2 regions of the Micromonospora sp. NPDC049903 genome follow, and region 1 is predicted to be linked to the other one. Evidence: predicted binding sites of a transcription regulator. Region 1 holds the regulator's gene; the other holds the start of a gene.
What was found. Region 1 encodes HspR, which represses chaperone genes until heat shock. Its sites were predicted from a motif close to TTGAGTNNNNNNNACTCAA; they were not measured.
Positions count from the first base shown of each region.

Region 2: lon (endopeptidase La) is a predicted target of HspR. The motif match lies at 2,668-2,686, and genes of this name have one in related genera.

Region 1 is NZ_JBITKL010000004.1:327,345-338,820, forward strand. It holds gene ACIBO1_RS11150 (GTPase family protein) at 1-1,528, opposite strand, end outside; gene ACIBO1_RS11155 (ABC transporter) at 1,534-3,354, opposite strand; gene dnaK (molecular chaperone DnaK) at 3,574-5,475, shown strand; gene grpE (nucleotide exchange factor GrpE) at 5,524-6,285, shown strand; gene dnaJ (molecular chaperone DnaJ) at 6,371-7,549, shown strand; gene ACIBO1_RS11175 (heat shock protein transcriptional repressor HspR) at 7,578-8,015, shown strand; gene ACIBO1_RS11180 (hypothetical protein) at 8,193-8,465, shown strand; gene ACIBO1_RS11185 (hypothetical protein) at 8,711-9,139, opposite strand; gene ACIBO1_RS11190 (cation:proton antiporter) at 9,327-10,535, opposite strand; gene ACIBO1_RS11195 (hypothetical protein) at 10,543-10,692, opposite strand; gene ACIBO1_RS11200 (hypothetical protein) at 10,724-11,476, shown strand, end outside.
Region 2 is NZ_JBITKL010000010.1:76,495-87,970, reverse strand. It holds gene ACIBO1_RS17625 (DEAD/DEAH box helicase) at 1-41, shown strand, start outside; gene lon (endopeptidase La) at 308-2,644, opposite strand; gene ACIBO1_RS17615 (Lsr2 family protein) at 2,911-3,255, shown strand; gene ACIBO1_RS17610 (hypothetical protein) at 3,328-4,605, opposite strand; gene ACIBO1_RS17605 (hypothetical protein) at 4,873-5,781, opposite strand; gene ACIBO1_RS17600 (helical backbone metal receptor) at 5,860-6,585, shown strand; gene ACIBO1_RS17595 (hypothetical protein) at 6,841-7,401, shown strand; gene ACIBO1_RS17590 (FKBP-type peptidyl-prolyl cis-trans isomerase) at 7,566-7,946, shown strand; gene ACIBO1_RS17585 (STAS domain-containing protein) at 8,049-8,399, opposite strand; gene ACIBO1_RS17580 (Ig-like domain-containing protein) at 8,581-9,840, opposite strand; gene ACIBO1_RS17575 (dihydrolipoamide acetyltransferase family protein) at 10,580-11,476, opposite strand, start outside.

The DNA.
Region 1 (11,476 bases):
ACCGGCTGATCGGCCGGGTCAGGGCGGCCAGCATCAGCCCGGACAGCAAGCCGCCGAGCAGCAGCAGCGTCGGCACCGGCACCGCGCCGACCATCGGATGCTCCAACTCGGGCAGCCCCAGGATCCGCAGCGCGTAGCCCAGGAACAGCCAGCCCAACCCGGCCACCGCAGCGATGGTCACCACCCACTGCAATCCGCCGACCAGGCGCCACCAGGTGCGGGGACGGTGCAGTCCCAGGTCGGTGCCGGCGAGCGCGCGGTCCAGCGCGTCCGGCAGGTCGGCGAGGCGCGAGCGGGCCGCCGCGCTCACCGCCGCCGGCCAGGCGCTCGGCAGTCCCTCACCGGCCCGCTCCGCCACCGTACGCAGCGCCAGGGCCAGCGCCGACTTGTCGGCCGCACCGGGCTCGGGTACGGACGTCGCGGCGGCCAGGACCTGCTCGGGGTCGTCGGCACCGGGTTGCGGACCGGTCAGGTGCAGTCGGCGCAGCGGATCGGGGCGCAGCCGCCGCCAGAACCGCACCAGCGGCCAGCCGGTGCGCGACGCGGCCCGGTGCCGGTACGCCTGCTCGACCGCACTGAGCACGGTCGGCACCCCGGCCACCGCGCTCAACGCACGGTCCAGCTTGGCCACTGCGGGATCGTCGGCGGCGAGGGCCGACCGGGGTGCCCCGACCATGCCGTCCAACGTGTCCACGACCGCGTCCAGGTCGCCGGTGAGGCGGCGCAGTGCCGCCTGCCGTTCGGCGACCGTGCGTTCCAACTCCGTCCGCAGCACCTCGTGGCCGCTCGGGTCGACGATCGTGGTGGCCAGCAGCGGCACGCCGTCCAGTCCGTCCGCGTCGAGCAGTCGGCGCAGGTCGGCCAGCACCCGGGGCACCTCGGCGGGGGGCAACCGGTCGGCCTGGTTGAGCACGACCAGGGTGACGTCCCGGTGCCGCTGGAACTCGCGCAGGTAGGCGGCGTGCACCACCCGGTCGGCGTACTTCTCCGGGTCGACCACCCAGATCACCAGGTCGACCAGGCCGAGCAGCCGGTCCACCTCCAGGCGGTGCGCGTGCTGCACCGAGTCGAAGTCCGGCAGGTCGAGCAGGATCAGCCCGTGCAGGGTGGACTCGTCGTCGCCGTCGAGCAGGCTCTCCCGGACGAACCGGTGCTTGGGCAGCACGCCGAGCCAGTCGAGCAACCGGGCGCCGCCGTCGAGCGGGCCCCACACGCAGGCGTGGGTCACGCCGGTGGTGGGGCGGCGTACCCCGACCGGCGACAGGTTCCTGCCGGCCATCGCGTTGAACAGGCTCGACTTGCCACTGCCGGTGGCACCGGCCAGCGCGACGACGGTGTGGTCGCGGGAGAGCGACAACCGGGTGCCGGCCCGTTCCACCAGGGTGCGCGCCGGGCTCAGCGGGGTGTCGGGAAGGTATCCGTCGACGAGGCCGAGGAAGCGGTGCACCGCCTCCAACCGGGCCACCAACTGGTCCGCGTCCACCCGTCCGTCGCTGATCCGCAACGCCTCGCGGAGGCGTCCCCCCATGCCCATCACGCCGCCGCCCCACTGCGATCGTCCGTGGCGAAACCGCTGCGCGTCCGGGCCGCCTCCACCTGGGTGGCCGCCTCGCGCAGCGCCGTCGCGTGCCGGGCCGCCGGCCGGGCCTGGTCGGTCCGGCCCAGATACCGGGCGGCCTCCTCGTCGAGCAGCGCGCGTACCCGGTCCAGCAGGTCCTCCCGAGCCTTCGCGGCCAGCGTACGCACGGCCTGGTCACCGAAGATCGCCTGAAGTACGGCCTGGCCGGCGACGGTGGTGCCGGCCCCGGTGGCGACCTCCAGGCCGGTCGGGATGAACGCCGTCGAGGCGAACACCGCGATCATGACGGCCAGCCCGGTGGCGTTGACCGCGTACGCCGCCGTGCGGGCCACGAAACGCCGGTCACCACCCTCGGCCCGGACCAGCTCCAGCACCCCGCGTTGCCAGTCCCGGACCAGCCGCTCGGCCCGCTCGGGCAGGTCGGCCGAGTGGTGTGCCAGATCCGGCGTGAGCAGTGCGGCACCCGCCGGATGCGCCTTCCACCCGGTGTGCGCGTGCTCGGCCGCCTCGGCCGCCACGCCCCGCAGCAACGTCGTCAACTGGGACTCGATGGCGTCGCGCAACTCCACGGCGGGAGCCGGGCGTCGGCTGAACGTCGCCGTGAGGCGGTCGCGCAGCCGCCCGATCCGCGCCTCCAGGCTGCGGAAGAAGTCGCTGGTGCCGATGAACTCCTGCCACCGGGCCAGCACCTCGCCCCGGAGCAGCCGCCCGTCGCGCAGGCCCTGCTCGACCATCCGGTTCGCGGCCCGGTAGGCGGCCAGCACCCGTTCGTCCAGGGCGTCGGCGGCGGTCACCTGCTCGTCGGCGGCGACGGCCAGACTCTCGACCGACGGCGCCAGCGCGGCCAGCGCGCCACCCAAGGTCTGCCGGACCACCGCCGCGCGGGCGTCCGCGTCGGCGGCCAGCCGGGCGAACCAGTCCGCCAGCGGCGCGGTGACCCGGTCCGGCAGCAGCCCCTGGCCGTCGACCCAGGTCTCCGGCAGGACGAACAGCGGTGCCGCGCCGAGGTCCTGCTCTGCCAGCATCTCGGCGAGATGGGCGGCGACCTCGTCGGTGGCCTCGGCGGGCACCCGGTCGAGCACCAGCGCGATGACCGCGCCCCGGGACCGCGCCCCGTGTAGCAGCTCCCAGGGCACGGCGTCGGCGTACCGGGCGGCGGTGGTGACGAAGAGCCAGAGGTCGGCGGCGGCGAGCAGTTGGTTGGCCAGCGCGCGGTTGGCGTCGACCACCGAGTCGATGTCGGGGGCGTCCAGGAACGCCAGCCCGGGGGCCAGGGCCGGGGCGGTGACCAGATGCAGCGAGCGGGGGTCGTCGCTGGGCTGGTTCGTGCGGGTCAGCCCGGGGAGGAGTTCCCCGCGACGGAACCAGGGCGAGTCGGCCGGATTGCAGACCAGGACCGGCGAGCGGGTGGTCGGCCGCAGCACCCCGGCGGCGCTGACCCGCGCCTGGACCAGGCTGTTCACCAGGGTCGACTTGCCGGCGCCGGTCGATCCGCCGACCACCACCAGCAGCGGCGCGTCGAGGCGGGAGAGCCGGGGTATCAGGTAGTCGTCGAGCTGGTCGGCGAGAGCGGCGGCGGTCCGGCCGGCAGGCTCCGCCGAGGGCAGGACCAGCGGGAAACGCGCCGCTCCGATCGCGGCCCGCAGGCTGGTCAGCGCGTCGGGCAGGGCGTCGTCCCCGAATGCCGCGGGCCGGTCCTCCCCGCCGGTGGAGCCGGTGCGGGCTGCGACGGCGGGCGTGCCGAAAGGTGAGGCGGAATCGCCGTTCGTCGTCACCGCTAAAGCGTGCCCGACCGACACAAGGTAAGACAACCAGTCGGTATCGAACGGTGACTTGCGCCAACCCGACTCAACCTTGACTTGACGATTCCGGGAGGCGTGGCACTATTGAGTCAAGTTCACTCAACTTGAGGTGGGGTCGCTGTGGGCGGCGCCGCCGGTCAGGGCGACGGGGGGCCCGTCACCTGCACAACGTTACGAAGCGAGGAAGCGAAGATGGCACGTGCGGTCGGTATCGACCTCGGCACGACGAACTCCTGCGTCAGCGTCCTGGAGGGCGGTGAGCCCACCGTCATCGCCAATGCCGAGGGCTCGCGGACGACCCCGTCGATCGTCGCGTTCGCCCGCAACGGCGAGGTGCTCGTCGGCGAGGTGGCCAAGCGCCAGGCGGTGACGAACCCGGACCGGACGATCCGCTCGGTCAAGCGGGAGATCGGCACCAACTGGTCCGTCGACATCGACGGCAAGAAGTACACCCCGCAGGAGATCTCGGCCCGGACGCTGATGAAGCTCAAGCGGGACGCCGAGGCGTACCTGGGCGAGCAGATCACCGACGCGGTGATCACCGTCCCGGCGTACTTCAACGACGGCCAGCGTCAGGCCACCAAGGAGGCCGGCGAGATCGCCGGCTTCAACGTGCTGCGGATCGTGAACGAGCCGACCGCGGCCGCCCTGGCGTACGGCCTGGACAAGGGCTCCAAGGAGCAGACCGTCCTGGTCTTCGACCTTGGTGGCGGCACCTTCGACGTGTCGCTGCTGGAGCTGGCCGAGGGCGTCATCGAGGTCAAGTCGACCAGCGGTGACAACCTGCTCGGCGGTGACGACTGGGACCAGCGCATCATCGACCACCTGGTGAAGACCTTCCGGGGCGAGCACGGCATCGACCTGTCGCAGGACAAGATGGCGCTCCAGCGGCTCAAGGAGGCCGCCGAGAAGGCCAAGATCGAGCTGTCCGCCGCCACCACCAGCAACATCAACCTGCCGTACATCACCGCTGGCTCCGCCGGCCCGCTGCACCTGGACGTGACGCTCAGCCGCGCCGAGTTCCAGCGGATGACGCAGGACCTGCTGGACCGCTGCAAGGGCCCGTTCGAGCAGGCGGTCAAGGACGCCGGGATCAAGGTCTCGGACGTCGAGCACGTGATCCTGGTCGGTGGCTCGACCCGGATGCCGGCCGTGACCGAGCTGGTGAAGCAGCTCACCGGCCGCGACCCGAACAAGGGCGTCAACCCGGACGAGGTCGTCGCCGTCGGCGCCGCCCTCCAGGCCGGTGTGCTCAAGGGCGAGGTCAAGGACGTCCTGCTGCTCGACGTGACCCCGCTGAGCCTGGGCATCGAGACCAAGGGCGGCATCTTCACCAAGCTGATCGAGCGCAACACCACCATCCCGACCAAGCGGTCCGAGGTGTTCACCACCGCCGACGACAACCAGCCGTCGGTGCTGATCCAGGTCTTCCAGGGTGAGCGCGAGATCGCCGCGTACAACAAGAAGCTCGGCACCTTCGAGCTGACCGGTCTCCCGCCGGCCCCGCGTGGCGTGCCGCAGATCGAGGTCACCTTCGACATCGACGCCAACGGCATCGTCAACGTGCACGCGAAGGACCTGGGCACCGGCAAGGAGCAGAAGATGACCATCACCGGCGGCTCCTCGCTGCCGAAGGATGACATCGAGCGGATGCGCCGGGACGCCGAGGAGCACGCCGAGGAGGACAAGCGTCGTCGCGACGAGGCCGAGAGCCGCAACGTCGCCGAGGCCCTCCAGTGGCAGACCGAGAAGTTCCTCGCCGAGAACGGCGACAAGCTGCCCGCCGAGAACCGCGACAAGCTGAACGAGGCGCTCGGTGAGCTGCGCGGCGCACTCGGTGGCAGCGACATCGATAAGATCAAGTCGGCACACGAGCGGTTGGCGCAGGTCTCGCAGGAGGCGGGCTCGCTGCTCTACGCGCAGCAGGCCGAGCAGGCTCCGGGCGGCGAGGCGGGCGGCGCGGCCGGCGCGGCCGGCGCGGCCGGTGCTGCCGGTGCCGGTGCGGCCGGTGCCACCGGCGGTCCGGCCGGCGGTGCACGGCCCGGCCAGGACGATGTGGTCGACGCGGAGATCGTGGACGAGGACAAGAAGTGACGGTCCTGGTCGAGGCGATCTGCACGGGCAAAGGGATGAGGTAGTCGTATGACGGAGAAGCCACGAGCCGCTGACCCGGGCGACACCGGGTCGGCGCCGGGTGGCTCGGCGTCCGAGCCGACCGCCGGCGAGACGCCGCGCGTCGTCATCCGCAACAACCGCAAGATCAACCAGACCCGCGAGTCGGAGGGGACGGCGGCTGACGCCGGCTCCGACGTTTCGGCCGAGGGACTGGTCGAGGACGCCGAGGTGGTGGTCGACGCGATCGAGGTCGAGGCCGAGGCGCTGAGCGAGCCGACCACCGAGGGCCCGCCCGTGGTGGACTCCCCGGCCAAGCCGGTCGGGCAGCCGTCCGAGGCAGCCGGTCGCGGGCTCGGTGCCGAGGTGGAGGCGCTCCGCGCCGACCTGGAGGAGCGCACTCGGGACCTGCAACGGGTGACCGCCGAGTACGCCAACTACCGCAAGCGGGTCGAGCGGGACCGTGGTCTGGTCACCGAGCAGGCGACCGGCTCGGTGCTGGCCGCGCTGCTGCCGATCCTGGACGACCTGGACCGGGCCCGGGAACACGGCGACCTGGTCGGTCCGTTCGGTTCGGTGGCCGAGCAACTCACCACCGCGCTGGGCAAGTTCGGGCTGACCCCGTTCGGGGAGCAGGGCGACCCGTTCGACCCGACGCTGCACGAGGCCGTGGCGCACCAGACCTCGGCCGACGTCACCGAGCCCACCTGCGTGCAGGTGATGCGTCGGGGCTACCAGATCGGTGAGCGGCTGTTGCGGCCCGCGATGGTCGCGGTCGCCGACCCGGAATAGTGCACGACGGTGACCGGGCCGTTCCACCCGACGAACTCCGGCGGGCGGGACGGCCCGGAGCCGGAGGTGGGGAGGAGGTGGACGGTTGAGTTCCAAGGACTGGATCGAGAAGGACTACTACGCGGTCCTGGGCGTGGCGAAGACCGCCTCCGCTGACGAGATCAAGAAGGTGTACCGCAAGCTCGCCCGCGAGTCGCACCCGGACCACAACCCCGGTGACCCCAAGGCCGAGGAGCGCTTCAAGTCGGTCTCCGAGGCGTACGCGGTGCTCGGTGACGACGCCAAACGCCGCGAGTACGACGAGATGCGCTCGCTGTTCGGCTCGGGCGCGTTCCGGCGCGGTGCACGCCCGGGTGGCCAGCCCGGCGGCATGCCGTTCGACGTCTCCGACCTGTTCGGCAACGCGCAGTCGGCCGGCGGTGGCCGGTTCGCCGGTGGCGGCATCTCGGACCTGTTCAGCTCGATCTTCTCGGGCGGCGCGGGTGGTGCAGGCGCTACCGGCCCGGCCCGGGGACGCGACATCGAGACCGAGGTGGCGCTCGACTTCGACGACGCGGTCCGGGGGGTGACCCTGCCGCTGACGTTGCGGGCACCGGGGGTCTGCGACACCTGCCACGGCAACGGTGCGAAGCCGGGCACGGTGCCGAGGACCTGCCAGGTCTGCCACGGTGCCGGGGTGAACCACCGCAACCAGGGTGCGTTCAGCCTCGCCGAGCCCTGCCGCAACTGTCAGGGCGCCGGGACCGTGGTCGACGAGAAGTGCCCGGAGTGCCAGGGCACGGGCGGCGTCACCAAGGCCCGTACGCTCAACGTCCGTTTCCCGGCCGGAGTGGCCGACGGACAGCGGATCCGGCTGGCGGGCCGGGGCGAGCCGGGCGAGCGCGGCGGCCCGGCGGGAGACCTGTTCGTGCACGTCAAGGTGCGGCCGGACGAGCTGTTCGGGCGCTCCGGTGACGACCTGACGCTGACCGTGCCGATCACCTTCACCGAGGCGGTGCTCGGCACCGACCTGCGGGTGCCGACGCTCGACGGCGCGGTGACCCTGCGGGTGCCGGCGGGTACGCCGAGCGGGCGGATCCTGCGGGCCCGGGGCAAGGGGGTCAGCCGTCGGGACGGCCAGACCGGGGACCTGCTCGTCACGCTCGACGTGGTGGTGCCGGCCCGGGTCTCCGACGAGGCACGCGCGGCCCTGGAGACGTTCGCCGAGCAGACCCCGCCGGCGGCGCGGGAACATCTCGACGCGCGGGTGCGTCGGAGCGGATGATCGGTGAAGCGGTGCGGAGGTGAACGGGATGGACGGGTTCGTCGGTTCGGATGACCCCACCTACGAGGCCAAGGTGCTGATGATCTCGGTCGCGGCGCGGATGGCGGGGATGCACCCGCAGACGTTGCGACAGTACGACCGGCTGGGCCTGGTGCAGGCCGGCCGGGCGGCCGGCGGCGGTCGTCGCTACAGCGTGCGGGACGTGGTCCTGCTGCGCGAGGTGCAGCGGCTCAGCCAGGACGACGGCGTCAACCTGGCCGGGATCAAGCGGATCATCGGCCTGGAGCGGCTGTTCGAGCAGGCCCAGCAGCGGGTCGCCCACCTGGAGGCCGAGCTGGAGGCCGCGTACCGCCGGATCGCCGAGCTGGAGTCGCTGGCCCGCTTTCCCGGGCGTGACCTGGTGCCGACCAACCAGACCTCCACGGCCCTGGTGGTCTGGCGTCCCCGACGCAGCCCCGGCCGCTGACGATCGATATCCGGCCCCGGTGCGGTGACAACCGCGCCGGGGCCGTCTCGTGTCCGCGCTCGGGGCGGGATCGTGTGCACGGCCCGGCCGAATCCACCCCGTCCCCAGCCCGTCTCCGTTACCCTGAAATCAGGTCCAAACAACTCAATCCAGACTTCGGCGCTGGCGGGGGGAGCCATGACGGACGCGGCGAAGAAGGTGGCCGAGCAGGCGGAACATCGGCTCGACAGGTTGTCCGAGAACGTCCAACGGCGATTCGACCGGATCACCAAGGGGCGGTTCGCCGACCAGGTCCGCAGTGGTCGTTTCAGCGGCCAGGGCGGCCGGTCCACCGGCCCTGCCCCGTCGGGCGACCGGTCCGTCGGCCCAAGCCAGAGCCGTGCCGGTCACGGCGCCGGCCGGGTACGGACCGACCAGCACCGCCGAGAACACGGCGGCCCACCCCGCTGAAACCCACAGACGTACGGGCCGGGAGCCACGGGGGTTCCCGGCCCGTCCCCGTCCCACCGCACGTAACGGCACTTCGCCTACCGCAAGCGGCACCCCCGCCCGGCCCCCCGACAGACGTCAACCCTCCCGAGGCCGGCAGGCGACGGCACGTCCGCCGGGTGTGGCCCTACCGTGCCCGGCGCAGGGATCAAGCCTGACCGCCCGGAGCCGGGCACGGTAGGGCCACACCCCCCCACAGCAACCACCTAAAGCCGCCGACCCTCGCGCACCAACCCACCTTCGCACCACTCGCGATACACGAACAGTTCCGGCCGGGACAGCAGCACCCGGCTGTTGTGCGCCCAGGTGCGCATCATCTCGTCGCCGTTGCGCTCGGCCTGGTCGACCAGCTTGCGGAAGCGTCGCTTCGGGTGTGCCCGGAAGTTCGTCCGGATCCCGTCGGCGGCATAGATGTAGAGGCAGTGCAGCGCGAACCGGCGGGCCGGGCAGTGCGCGTCCATCGCCAGGTCGAACAGCGTCATCACCAGCCGGTCGCCGGAGACCAGCAGGTCCCAGTCGGGTGGCATGGACGTCAACGGCACCGAGTCGGGCTGGTACGCCCACGATCGCAACTCCGCCGGACTCGGGTCGACGGGGTTGGCGAAGCCGTGGAACGTTGATTCCTGCACGCTCACCGGCCAACCTTCCGTTCGCGTCGGCGCCGAGGCGTCCGCCCCCCGCGAACCCCGGCTGCTGGGGCGAAACGGTAACGCGGTACCCGTGAGTACGGGTAGCCCCTACGGAAAGCAATTCGGCATCGGTTGCCTGGCCGGGGTGGCCCGCACGGCCTGCGATCACTTTCAGTCAAGGCGTCGTTACCGGTCATGGTCGATCCGGCGTTGCCGCCCCGGCTTGCTGCGTCGCCGCCCGCCGCCGCGACCAGCGCTTGAACCAGGCGGCATCGGGCAGTCGGGCCAGCACCGGACCGGTCACCACCGTGATCAATACGTACGTGGCGGCCAAAGCGGCCAGTTTCGGCGAAACGGTGCCGGCGCTCACCGCGAGGCCGGCGATGACGATGGAGAACTCCCCTCGGGGCACCAGGGTCAACCCGGCCCGCCAGCGTCCCGGTTCGGTGATGCCGACCCGCCTCGCGGCCAGGTAGCCGGTCAGCGTCTTGGTAGCGATGGTGACCAGGGCGAGCAGGACTGCGGGCAGCAGCACCGGCGGAATGTGCCGGGGGTCGGTGGCGAGCCCGAAGAAGACGAAGAAGACGGCGGCGAACAGGTCGCGCAACGGCGTCAGCAACTCGGTGGCGTGATGGGCCACCGGCCCGGAGAGCGCGATGCCGACCAGGAAGGCGCCGACCGCCGCCGACACCTGGAGCTTCGCGGCGACCCCGGCGACCAGCAGGGTCAGCCCGAGCACGCCCAGCAGCAGCGACTCGGGGTGGTCGGCGGACATGGCCCGGGAGACGAGATTCCCGTACCGGAGCGCCACCACCAGCACGACGACCACCGTCAGCACCGCGACGCCGAGCGCGACCCCACCCTTGACCAGCCCGACCCCGGCCAGCAGCGCGGTCACCAGAGGCAGGTAGAACGCCATCGCGAGGTCCTCGACCACCAGCACCGACAGGACCACCGGCGTCTCCCGGTTACCGAGCCGACCCAGGTCCGACAGGATCTTGGCGATCACCCCGGAGGACGAGATCCAGGTGATCCCGCCGAGCACCACCGCGGCCACCCAGCCCCAGCCGAGCAGCAGCGCGAACGCCGCACCCGGCAGCGCGTTGAGCACCGCGTCGAGCACCCCTGCCGGTGCGGCCGAACGTAGGTTGCCGACCAGCTCGTCGGCCGAGTACTCCAGGCCGAGCATCAGCAGCAGCAGGATCACGCCGATCTCCGCGCCGATCGCGAAGAAGTCCTCGCTGGCGTGCAGCTCCAGCACGCCGCCGTGGCCGAGGACCAGACCGGCCAACAGGTAGAGCGGGATCGGCGAGAGCCCGATCCGCCGGCCGAGCCGACCGAGCAACCCGAGCAGGAACAGCAGCGCGCCGACCTGGATGAGCAGGTTGGTGAAGTCGTGCATCCGGGGCTCAGCCGACCGGTGAGCGCACGGCGGACGACCGGGACGCGCCGAGGACGTCCCGGTGGGAGAGTGCCCCCAGCGGGTGGCCGAATTCCGTCATCATGTCGTGGCGTACGCTGGTGCTCGGTTGAGCGGTCTGCTCGACGCGTGCTCGCACGGGCTCAGGCTACTCTCGCGACGGAGGCCGCATGACCGCCCGACGAACTCGTTGCCTGGCAGTTCTCCCGCTGTTCACGCTGCTCGCGGGATGCTCGATCGGGGACATCCGGCGCAGCGCCCCGGCCCCCGAACCACCGCAGGTCACGGCCACCCCCGCGCCGACCACCACGCCGGTCGCGGAGACCCGCACCACCCGCCTGGCCGTGCCGCAGCGGTACGCGCCGCCGTTCGTCGAGTTCGTCGACGCCGAGAACGGATATGCCCTCTTCGCCGCCTGCGACGACCAGACGCCCGCTTCGGACTGCCCGGCCCTGCTCTGGTCGACCCGGGACGGCGGCCGCTCCTGGCAGCAACTGCGCCACCCACAGCCGGATACCACCCCGCAGCGGGACGGCGACGTCCAGCAGCTCTACACCGCCGAAGGCATCCTGGCCCTGTACGCCCCGCAGGTGGGATGGTGGACGTCCACCGATCGCGGGGACACCTTCCGGCGCACTCCGGGCGAGGCACCGCCCCGGGCATGGCAGGCGGCCCAGGGACGCTTCCAGCTCATCGAGAGTTCGGGAAAGGTGGGCCGCTGGACGGGACGCACACTCCGCCCGCTGCCTGTCCAGCCGAAGCTGCCCGTGGTGCAATCGGTGGTGGAAACTGACTGGCAGTTCAGCAGTAAGGAAAGCTCAGGGCCGTTGGTGGCAGCCGGAGCCGACGATGACGGCCGGCCGTACGTCGCGATCTCCGTTGACGAGGGACGGAGTTGGCGGCCGACCCCGGTGGAGTTCGAC
Region 2 (11,476 bases), on a different contig from region 1:
GCAAGGCCACCGTACGCCGCGACCGCGACGAGCGCCGCTGAGGTGTAAGGCTGAGGTGTAAGGAGGGGCCCCTTGTTAACGCCTGCGGTATAGCAGGGAGCCCTTCTCACCCCGGCATGCCCTGACATGCGGCGACTGGCGCCACCCCGCTCGGGATGACGCCAGTCGGCGGTGCCTGGTGTTAGTAGGGGACCCCTGCTCTACCGCAGGCGTTAACAAGGGCCCCCTCCTTACATGCGTCCTTACGTGCGTCCTTACATGCCGCCCTACATGTCGCCCTACGTGCCGCCGTGCATGCGCTCGTCGCTCAGGCGGCGGTGAGCGCCTCACCGCCCAGCGACGCCGGGTCGATCTCGGCCGGGCGCAGCGCCAGGGCGAGTACGTCGGCGACGTCGGCGAGCGTGTGCACGGTCAGCGCCTCGCGGACCTCGGTGGGCAGGTCGTCGAGGTCCGGCTCGTTACGGGCCGGGATGATCACCTCGGTCAGACCGGCCCGGTGCGCGGCGAGCAGTTTCTGCTTCACCCCGCCGATGGGCAGCACCCGGCCGGAGAGCGTCACCTCGCCGGTCATCCCGAACTCGGGGCGTACCGGCCGGCCGCTGGCCAGTGACGCCAGCGCGGTGACCATGGTGATGCCGGCGCTGGGGCCGTCCTTGGGTACCGCGCCCGCCGGGACGTGCAGGTGGATCCGCCGCCCGGCGAGGGCGTTCGGGTCCAGACCGAGCCGTCGGCCGTTGGCGCGCAGGTAGGAGAGCGCGATGTGCGCCGACTCCTTCATCACGTCGCCGAGTTGACCGGTCAGGGTCAGTCCCGGCTCACCGTCCATGCTGGTCGCCTCGATGAACAGCACGTCGCCGCCGGCACCGGTGACCGCCAGCCCGGTGGCCACGCCCGGCACCGCCGTCCGCTCCGCCGACTCCGGCGTGTGCTTGGGTCGGCCGAGGTAGCGGGTCAGGTCGTCGGCGCCGACGCGGACCGGGGTCGGGTCGTCGGTGAGGGCCACCGCGACCTTGCGCATGACCTTCGCCAGGGCCCGCTCCAGTTGCCGTACGCCGGCCTCCCGGGTGTACTCCCCCGCGATCCGGGCCAGTGCCGGGGCGTCGACGTCGACCTCGTCGGTGGTCAGCCCGGCCCGCTCCCGCTGCCGGGGCAGCAGGTGGTCCCGGGCGATGGCCACCTTCTCGTCCTCGGTGTAGCCGTCCAGCGTGACCAGTTCCATCCGGTCCAGCAGCGGGCCGGGGATGGCCTCCACCACGTTGGCCGTGGCGAGGAACAGCACGTCGGACAGGTCGAGGTCGACCTCCAGGTAGTGGTCCCGGAAGGTGTGGTTCTGGGCCGGGTCGAGCACCTCCAGCAGGGCGGCGGCCGGGTCACCGGCGTACCCGACGGAGAGCTTGTCGACCTCGTCGAGCAGCACCACCGGGTTCATCGAGCCGGCCTCGCGCAGCGCCCGCACGATCCGGCCGGGCAGCGCGCCGACGTAGGTGCGCCGGTGGCCTCGGATCTCGGCCTCGTCGCGTACGCCGCCGAGGGAGACCCGGACGAACCTGCGGCCGAGCGCCCGGGCGACGGACTCGCCGAGGCTGGTCTTGCCGACGCCGGGCGGGCCCGCCAGGGCCAGCACCGCACCGGAGCCGCGACCGCCGACCACACCGAGGTTGCGGTCGGCCCGCCGGTTGCGCACCGCCAGGTACTCCAGGATGCGGTCCTTGACGTCGGCCAGGCCGGCGTGGTCGGCGTCGAGCACGGCCCGCGCCGACGCCAGGTCGGTGTTGTCCTCGGTACGCGTGCTCCACGGCATCTCCAGCACCGTGTCGAGCCAGGTACGGATCCAGCCCGCCTCCGGGGAGGCGTCACTGGCCCGCTCCAGCTTGCCGACCTCGCGCAGTGCCGCCTCGCGTACCTTCTCGGGCAGGTCGGCGGACTCGACGCGGGCCCGGTAGTCGGCGGAGCCCTCCGGGGCGTCCTCGCCGAGTTCCTTGCGGATCGCGGCGAGTTGCTGGCGCAGCAGGAACTCCCGCTGCGACTTCTCCAACCCCTCGCGGACATCGGAGTTGATCTGTTCGGTGACCTCCTGCTCGGCGAGGTGGTCCTTGACCCAGCCGACGAGCAGTTCCAGCCGGGCGGTGACGTCCGGCGCGGCGAGCAGTTCGGTCTTCTGCGCCAGGGTGAGCCAGGGCGCGTAGCCGGCCGAGTCGGCCAGTTCGGAGAGGTCGGTCATCCGCTCCATCGCGTCGATGACCTGCCATGCGCCGCGCTGTTGCAGCACGGAGGTCACCAGGGCGCGGTACTCGCGGGCCAGTTCCCGTGCCTTGCCGGCCGGGGCGGGCTCGTCGATCTCGGTCGCCTCGACCCAGAGCGCCGCGCCGGGCCCGGGTACCCCGGAGCCGATGCGGGCGCGGGCGAGGCCGCGGACGACTGCGGCGGGCTCGCCGCTGGGCAGCCGACCGACCTTCTCGATGGTGGCGATCGCGCCGACGGAGCCGTACTCGCCGTCGAGGCGGGGCACGGCTAGCAGCCTGCGGTCGCCGGTGGCGCGGGCCGCGTCGACGGCGGCCTGGGTGGTCGGGTCGAGGGTCACCGGGATGACCATGCCGGGCAGCAGTACCGCGTCGGTCAGTGGGAGTACCGGAAGAGTTGCCATCGAACACCTGCTATCGCATTGAGTTGAGCGTGTCTGACTCAAGTCGACGCGCGCCACCGTTGTTCCACGGTGTGACCCAGCACACGAACCACCCCGACCTTCAGGTGGCGCCGACACATCCGTGCCGAACACGGGAACGCCGGGTAATCGGGATTTACGCGCGGCGCAAAACGCGAGAGCCGGCAAGCAGGGGCTTTTGTTGCGCAATTGCCGGGCGATGAGTCAAACTTTGACCACACCCCGCCAGACACAGGGAGTAATCGACGATGGCGAGAAAAGTAATCACGGTGCTGACTGACGACCTCGACGGCGGAAAGGCCGATCGGACGGTCGAGTTCAGCCTGGATGGCGTGAGCTACACCATCGACGTCTCCGATGAGAACGCGGGAGTCCTGCGCAAGGCGCTGGATCCGTTTATCAATGCGGGCCGACGGCTTGGACGCGGCAGCGCCGACACCGGTCGCGGTCCGCGTCGGGTCACCGCTGCGGCCCCCGGAATGAACCGCGAGCAGAACCGCGCGATCCGGGAATGGGCGGTCAGCAACGGCTACAAGATTTCCGAGCGGGGTCGTATCCCGGTCGAGGTCGTCGAGGCGTACAAGAACCGCTGAACAGCGGCGTCGCCACACAACGTCGCGGGCCGTCCGGAACCTCGTTCCGGACGGCCCGCGTGTCGTTTCAGGTCAGTTGACCTGGATCCGCACCGCGTCGAAGGCGGGGGTCTGGTTCGCCCGCTCCGACATCGGGATACGGTGCGAGCCGTCACCGGCCCAGACCGCGCACTGCGCGGTGCCGGAGTCCGGCAGACCCGGGATCTGGATGACCACGCTGTCCGGCTGGCGACCGCCGCCGCCGTCCTCGGTGGCCACGAAGAAGGCCGGTACCGGATCCGCCGCCGGCGCCTCGTCGGTGTTGTTCAGCATCCGGCAGGCGGTGTGGAAGTGGCCTCGGGTCAGGCCCTCACCGTTGAGCAGCGAGCTCTCCAGGTAGTAGCCACCCTGACCGGCCGGGAGGAACCGGTCCCGGACCAGGTTGCGGGTGCTGACCCGCAGCGAGAAGCCCTCGTTGCGGTTGATCTGCTGCGGGAACTCGGTGATCAGCAGCGACGGGTTGTTCGCCGCCGAGCCGACCTCGCCGAAGGCGGTGCTGATGCAGCGGTTGCCGTTCTGGAAGCCGTCGTGCGGCTGGAGCTGGCTGTTGTTGCAGTTGTTGGCCAGCACGTCGAGGCCGTTGTTGTTGCCCCCGCCGTTGTTGCCGCCGTTGTTGTTGCCCCCGCCGTTGTTCCCACCGTTGCCGGGGTTGTTGCCGCCGTTGTTCCCACCGTTGTTGTTGTTCACCGGCTGCACCTGGCAGGCGGCCAGGCCGGCGAGACCGCGCGGCCGGGGGCCGAAGCGGTCGATGGAGATCGTGATGCGGTCGAGCGTGGCCCGCCGCTTGCTGGCCAGCGGGTCGAGGATCGCGTTGCGGATGAACGCCTGGCCCTTGTTGCCCTCGGCGGCCAGACGCTGGTCGGCCTCGGTGATCTGGGTCTGCAGCAGGGCCAGGTTGCGGTCCACCTCGGCGCGGGCCCGGTCGGGCACCTGCGGCAGGCGGCTGACCACGTCGGGACAGGCCACGGCGAAGGCGCCGGTGGTGGCGCCACCGTTGCCGCTGCGGGTCTCCTGGCACTCCTCCACGGACTGCTGCCCGTCACCCCAGTGGTTGGTCACCCATCGACCGTTCTGGAACGTACGGGTGGTGGTGGCGCCACGGGCGGTCGGCGCGGTCGCACCCGGGCTGGGCTCCACACACTCGGCCGAGATCGGGCGGGTCTGCTGCTTGTTCGGCCGTCGGTCACCGGCCGACGAGATCTGGGTAACGGCGACGACGCCACCGAAGACGGCGAGCGTGGCACCAACGGCCAGAAGTCGTTTGGTCCGCGTGTTACCTGATGGTCTGCGTGACCGGGTGGACCTGCGCATCGAATTGCTCTCCTTCTCGATCCGGTACCTGACGCGTGACTCGACGGACCGAACGGAATCGTGGTGGCGCGCTCGACGGAGGCCGTTCGAACGCACCGGTGGCACGTCGACAGACGACGATGCCCTTTCCGCACCGTCTCCCGCGCCGCCCGGCGCGGGTTGGGGAGATCCTGTCCATTCCCGGTGAGGTACGGCCCCGCCGTGGCGGGAGTTCAAAAGAAGGTGGACTTTTTTTCGGCGACTCGGGACGTACTGCTCCGGGGCAGGTCAGACCTGGTGCAGATGGTCGTAGGCGAAACCGTCCACGAGTTCGTCGCGGCGCTGCCCGAGTCGCCGGATGTCGTCGAGCAGATCGGCACGACCCATCACGTCGGGAGTTTCCGTATCGAGGGTGCGCAGACGCTCACCGACAGCGAGTGCGGCGAGGTCCTCGGCCAGTCGTGCCGGATCGACACCGCAGAAGAACCGGTACGTCCGCAGGAGGACCCGTTCCACCAGGAACTCGCCGGGACGCACCTCGACCCAGCTCCACCCCTCGACCGGACCGTCGGCCCAGCGCACGTGCAGCCCGCGCAGGATCGGATCCGCCAGTCGCCGTGCCACGTACGCCTCGACCGCCTCGGCCCGGGCGAGCGCGCCGAGGTCGTTGACCGCGCCGGTGCGCCCGTCGGGCAGCCGGCCGACGATGTCGCGGAACCCGACGGCGGCTACGTCCGACCCGGCGGCACCGTCGGCGTACTGGCGGGCGTCGAGCACGTACCCGACGATGCCCGGACCGTGGTCGACGGCGCGCAGGGTGGCCGAGCCGATCCGCAGCAGCGGCAGGCCGACGCTGGCGGTGACCGCCTCGACGATCCGGTCCACCCGACGGGCGGGGGCGTCCGGCGCCGGCTCCCGGAACTCGACCGCGAACTGCGGCAGGCCGGTGTCGTCGGCGCAGACCACGTGGTCGAGCACCACGCGGGCGGCGGTGTTCCACTGGTTGCCGGTGAGCCCCGGCGGACGACGTCGGATCACCTCACCCAGGCGCGGGCCGGCGTGCACCCGCTGCCCCGCACGGGCCAGCACGGGCGTACGCCCACCGGCCGGAATCGTCGACAGCCACGCGTCGCCACCGGTCATCGTCGTATCCACCCAATCCTGCCGCCGACCGACCGAGTCTAGGATGACGATCATGCCGGACGGCTCCCCCGGTGGGCCCCTGGTGACCACCACGACGGTGACCGACCGCGCCGGAGGCGAGGAGGTGGGCGGATGCGGGTGGTCTCCCTGGTGCCCTCGCTGACCGAGGCGGTGGCGGTGACCCTGCCCGGGCTGCTGGTCGGGGCCACCGACTGGTGCACCGCTCCGGCCGATCTGGACGTACCCCGGGTGGGCGGCAGCAAGTACCCCGACCTGGACCGGGTCCGCGCGTTGCGACCGGACCTGGTGCTGCTCAACGTGGAGGAGAACCGGCGCGAGGACGCCGACGCGCTGGCCGCCGCCGGAGTGCCGGTCCGGGTCACCTATCCGCGTACGGTGGACACCGCCCTGACTGAACTCGCCGACCTGCTGCATGACCTGGGCGCATCCACCGAACCCGAGTGGCTGGCGGAGGCGCGACGGGCCTGGGCCGACCGGCCGGCGCCTGCGGTGCGGCACCGGGCGGTGGTGCCGGTCTGGCGGCGTCCCTGGGTGGTGCTCGGCAGCGACACCTTCGCCGGTGACGTGCTCCGCCGGCTGGGCGTGGCCAATCTCTACGCCGGGCAGCCGGAACGGTATCCGCGACCCACGCTGGACGAGCTGCGCGCCACCGCACCCGACCTGGTCGTGCTGCCGGACGAGCCGTACCGCTTCACCGCCGACGACGGGCCGGAGGCGTTTCCGGGCGTACCGTGCGCCCTGCTCTCCGGACGGCACCTGACCTGGTACGGCCCGTCGCTGGCCGAGGCCCCGTCGGTGCTGGCCGACCAACTGGCGAACCCGGTCGTCGTCGGCTGAGCGCCACCGGCGCCCGAACACCCACGTGCCCGAACCTCACGGCACCCGATTCACCCGGCGCGTGAGCGCCCCGGCGTCGTGCCGACCGCCCTGGCGTGCGCCCGTCCCGTACCCGGTCCGACGGCCCGGGCCGGAAGGGGTCGAAGGTCCCGTCCGGTCCGGGCCCGGTCGGCCCTGACCGCTTCCGACCCCACCGGCGTCCAATGGAGGTGTCACCGGGACAGCGGTGCGAAGCAGAGAAGGGACGTGGACATCATGACCGCGATGATGGAGCGGAACACCGCCGCCAAGACCCCGGGGGCCGAGACCGTTCGGGAGCAGGCCGACCGGAAGCGAGCCACCCGTTACCTGCTCGCCGGGCTGCGCCTGGCGTTGGGCTGGATCTTCCTCTGGGCCTTCCTGGACAAGCTGTTCGGCCTGGGGTTCGCCACCGAGGGCAAGAACGCCTGGATCAACGGCGGCAGCCCCACCAAGGGCTTCCTCAGCTTCGGCGTCACCGGTCCGTTCGAGGGCTTCTACCAGAGCATGGCCGGAGCGGTCTGGGCCGACTGGCTGTTCATGATCGGTCTGGCCGCGATCGGCACCGCCCTGATCCTCGGCATCGGGGTACGCGTCGCCGCCGTCGCCGGTGGTCTGCTGCTGGTGCTGATGTGGACCGCCGCCCTGCTGCCCGCGAACAACCCCTTCATGGACGACCACCTGATCTACGTCGGGGTGCTCGCGCTACTCGCGGTGACCAACGCCGGTGACACCTGGGGCCTCGGCCGCACCTGGGCCCGGCTGCCGATCGTCAAGCGCTTCGCCTGGCTCCGCTGACCTGTCACCTCCCTCCCCACACGGCGGGCGGCACCCCTTCGGGTGCCGCCCGCCGTCGTGCACGGCCGGGCCTCTCGGGAGGTCGTGGCGCGTGCGACGGGCACCGCTGGCGTAGCATCCGGCAGGATTGTGCTGACCAGAACCGACGTCACAGGAGAATCCGCATGAACCAGGCAGCGAGCAAGCCCGAGATCGGTCCGATCGAGGGTGCCCCGCCCGCCGACCTCGTGATCGAGGACATCACCGTGGGCGACGGCCCCGAGGCCCAGCCCGGCCAGCGCGCCCGCGTCCACTACGTCGGGGTCTCGCACTCCACCGGCGCCGAGTTCGACGCCTCCTGGAACCGGGGGGACGCCTTCGAGTTCCCGCTCGGCGGTGGCCGGGTCATCGCCGGCTGGGACCAGGGCGTGGTCGGCATGCGGGTCGGTGGCCGGCGCAAGCTGACCATCCCGCCGCACCTGGGCTACGGCAGCCAGGGCGCCGGTGGCGTCATCAAGCCCAACGAGACCCTGGTCTTCGTGGTCGACCTGCTCGGCGTCCGCTGAGCGCCGCGTCCGGCGCCGGCCCCCGTACCCGGCGCCGGACGCGCGGTCGGCGTCGGACGCCGACCACCGCACGCCCCGGCGGGCGAACCCGCCGTAGCGGCGTCACACGCCGGCCAGCACCCGCTCGGAGCACGAGCCGACGACCGGGATGACCCGACGCAGTCCGGTGGCGCGCAGCACCCGCTCCACCACCGGCGGCGGGTCCGTCAGCACCAGTTGGCCACCCTGCGCCCGGACCCAGAGTCGGGCCGCGATCAGCGTGCGCACACCGGCGGCGGAGAGCACCCGCACCTCGGAGAGATCCACCCGCAGCTCCGGCCGGGCCGGCGCCGCCCAGAGGGCCGCGCGGAACGCCGCGACGGTGGCGATGTCGACGGCACCGACCACGCGGACGCACACCGCGTCGTCGAAGACCGTGGTCTCGGTGTGGAACCGCTCCTCGCGCTCTGGCATGAGTTGAACCTATCCCGCACCACCGACACTCACACCCTGCACAAAGGGGGTTCCGGGTAAGCCCAGGGCATGACCCGCAGGCCCGGTGTATCCACCCTAGGGACGATCCCGGGCACCACCCTCCGCCCGCCCACGACGGGAGCACCGGGCCGGTGACGACCCGGTGCCCGACGTCGGTGTGTCAGCCGCCGCTGGCCGAGGGCTGCGGCTCCGGCGAGCCGCCGCCGGCCACCGCGCCCGGGTCCGCAGACGTGGTCGGCGCCGGTGCCAGTCCGGCGGGTACGGGCAGCGCGCTGCCCTTGGCGAACTGGTCCCAGCCGACGTTCCAGGCCGTCCAGCCGTTGCCCTCGCCGAGTCCGACCTCGGTGCCCTTGACGGTGACCAGGTCACCGACCTGGGTGACGCCCATCAGCCAGTCGGCGTTGGCCGCCGAGAGGTTGGTGCACCCGTGCGACACGTTGGCGTACCCCTGGTCCCCCTCCGACCAGGGCGCGCCGTGGATGAACTCGCCGCCCCAGGTCAGCCGCTGCGCGTCCTCGACATCGACGACGTACGGGTCGGCCGAGCCCGTGGTGTCGAAGGTGGTGAAGTCGTGCTTCTCCATGATCACCATCTTGCCGCTGGAGGTCGGGGTGCTCGGCTTGCCGAGGCTGACCGGGAGCTTGCGCAGCACCTTCCCGTCCCGGATCACCGACATCTGCTTGGTCGCGTTGTCGATCTCCAACGCCACCTGTCGGCCGATCTTCGACGTGGCCCGCCGGTCGGCGTCGCCGACGTTCTCCTTACCGATCGGCAGGCCCTCCAGCGCGGCACGCACGCTGATCGACGTGCCGGGCCGCCAGAAATCGGGCGCCCGGTAATAGACCTGACTACCGTCGGACACCCAGGACCAGGTGCCCGGCTGCGGCGGATCCGTCTTCACGAACAAACGACGTTGCACATCCGCCCTGGCTTCTTTCGGAATGGGCGGGTCGAACGCGACGGTCACCGGCATGGCGGTGCCGTACGTCCGATTGCCGGCGAAATAGAGCGTACTGGTGATCGCCGGTTTGGACGTTTTCGGCTGCGTCGTGAAGGTCGTCTTCCGGGTGACGGTCTGCCCCTTCTCGCCGGTCACCGTGACCTCGGCGGTGTAGGTCCGCTTGGGCTGCAACACCTCGGTCGGCACCCAGCCGGTCCCGTCCTCGCGCGGCTCGGCCTCGACCTTCCCGCCCTTGTCGTCGGTGATCCGCACGTCGGTGACCCGCCCGTGCTTGACGGTGGTGCCGATCTCACCGCTGACCGGTACGTCCCGCGTGCCCTCGGCCGGTGTCACGGCGAGCTCCGGAGCCGCCTGCCGTCCCTCGCCGACGACCTTCCGGTCGCCCGTGCACGCGCCCAACGCCAGCGGCGTCGCTGCCACGGCCACCGTCAGCAGCGCCAATCGCCCCCTCAGGTTCATGATGCGTCCCCCCGTTTATTTCTCGCCCTCCGCCACATTCTGACCGGCTACCCGCCAGCGGCTTAGCAATTCTCCGAAACCGCGCCCTTATTGCACCGGGAACATTTCCGCGCCACTGCGACACAAAATGCCGGGAAATGCCCGGGCGGGTTATCCCGACCGTTAGCCGGCGAACTGCGACCGATGTCCGCACACCCGTTGGTCCACGACGGTCCGCCCGATCTCGGGCATACGGCCGCCCATGGGCCCGGCGTCCACTTCCGGGAACATGGTTGATCAAGGAGTTTTGGTCCGAATCCGCCGCCCATCCAGACCAAAACTCCTTGATCAACGGGGCGATCTTGGGAGGCGGCCTTAAGGGCACCCTCGTGTGGCGGCCGGGGCAGCCGCGCGTGTTCGGGCGCGACCCTCGGGCGTGTGGTCGGTGGTCGGCAAGAGACTGCGAGCTGCGAGACACCTGGGCGGTCGGACAGGACAGGCATCGGCCGCATGGCGACCTTACGGCCAGCAGGAGGTGGAGTTGTCCACGTCCACGTCCACGTCCGCGCCGATCATGGACTTGTGGTTCCCGTCCGCGCCGATCACGGAGTTGTGGCCCCGCCTGCGCCGATCATGGAGTTGTGGCTGGCAATTCGACCTCTATACGCCGTTATGCCCTCTGCACAACTCCATGATCGACGCCTGCGGGGCGGCGCAGGCCGGGTGGGCGGGAGTGGGCGGGGGTGGGGGTGGGCGGGGCTCAGACGGCGGCGATCAGCAGGGCCGGTTGCTCGACGCAGTCGGCGACGTGCCGTAGGAAGCCACCGGCGACTCCCCCGTCGCACACCCGGTGGTCGAAGGTGAGGCTGAGCTGCGTCACCTTCCGCACCGCCAGTTCTCCGTCCACCACCCATGGCTTGTCCACGATGCGGCCCACCCCGAGCAGCGCCGCCTCCGGGTGGTTGATGATCGGGGTCGAGCCGTCGACACCGAACACTCCGTAGTTGTTCAGCGTGAACGTGCCGCCGGTGAGGCGGGCCGGCGGCAGCTCACCGGCGCGCGCCGCGGTCGTGGTCGCCGCCAGCTCGGTGGCCAACTCGGCGGTGGTGAGCCGGTCGGCGTCGCGCAGCACCGGCACGAGCAGGCCACGATCGGTCTGGGCGGCGATGCCCAGGTGCACGGCGGCGGACTGGACGATCCGCTGGCCCTCAGTGTCCACCCGGGCGTTGAGCTGCGGGTACCGGCGCAGCCCGGACAGGCAGATCCGGGCGAGCAACGCCAGGATGCTCACCGGCTGGTCCGGTCGGGCGGCGTTGATCGCGGCTCGGGTGCTCAGCAGTCCGGTGGCGTCCACGTCGACCCAGATGGTCACCTCCGGGATCTCCCGCCGGCTGCGGGAGAGCTTGTCGGCGATCACCCGGCGGATGCCGGTCAACGGGATCACCTGGTCCCGCGCGTCGGCCGGAGCGAGTCCCACGTGCGCCGACGGGGACGGGGTCCCGGCGGCCAGGTCCGGCGCGGCGAGTCCCGTCACGGGCGCGCCCGCCGCCGACCGGTCCGTCGTGATCGCATCCGCCGTGGTCACGCCCGTCGTCGAGCGCGCCATCGTGATCGCGTCGGCCGCCGCCTCGACGTCGGCGCGGCGGACCACCCCGCC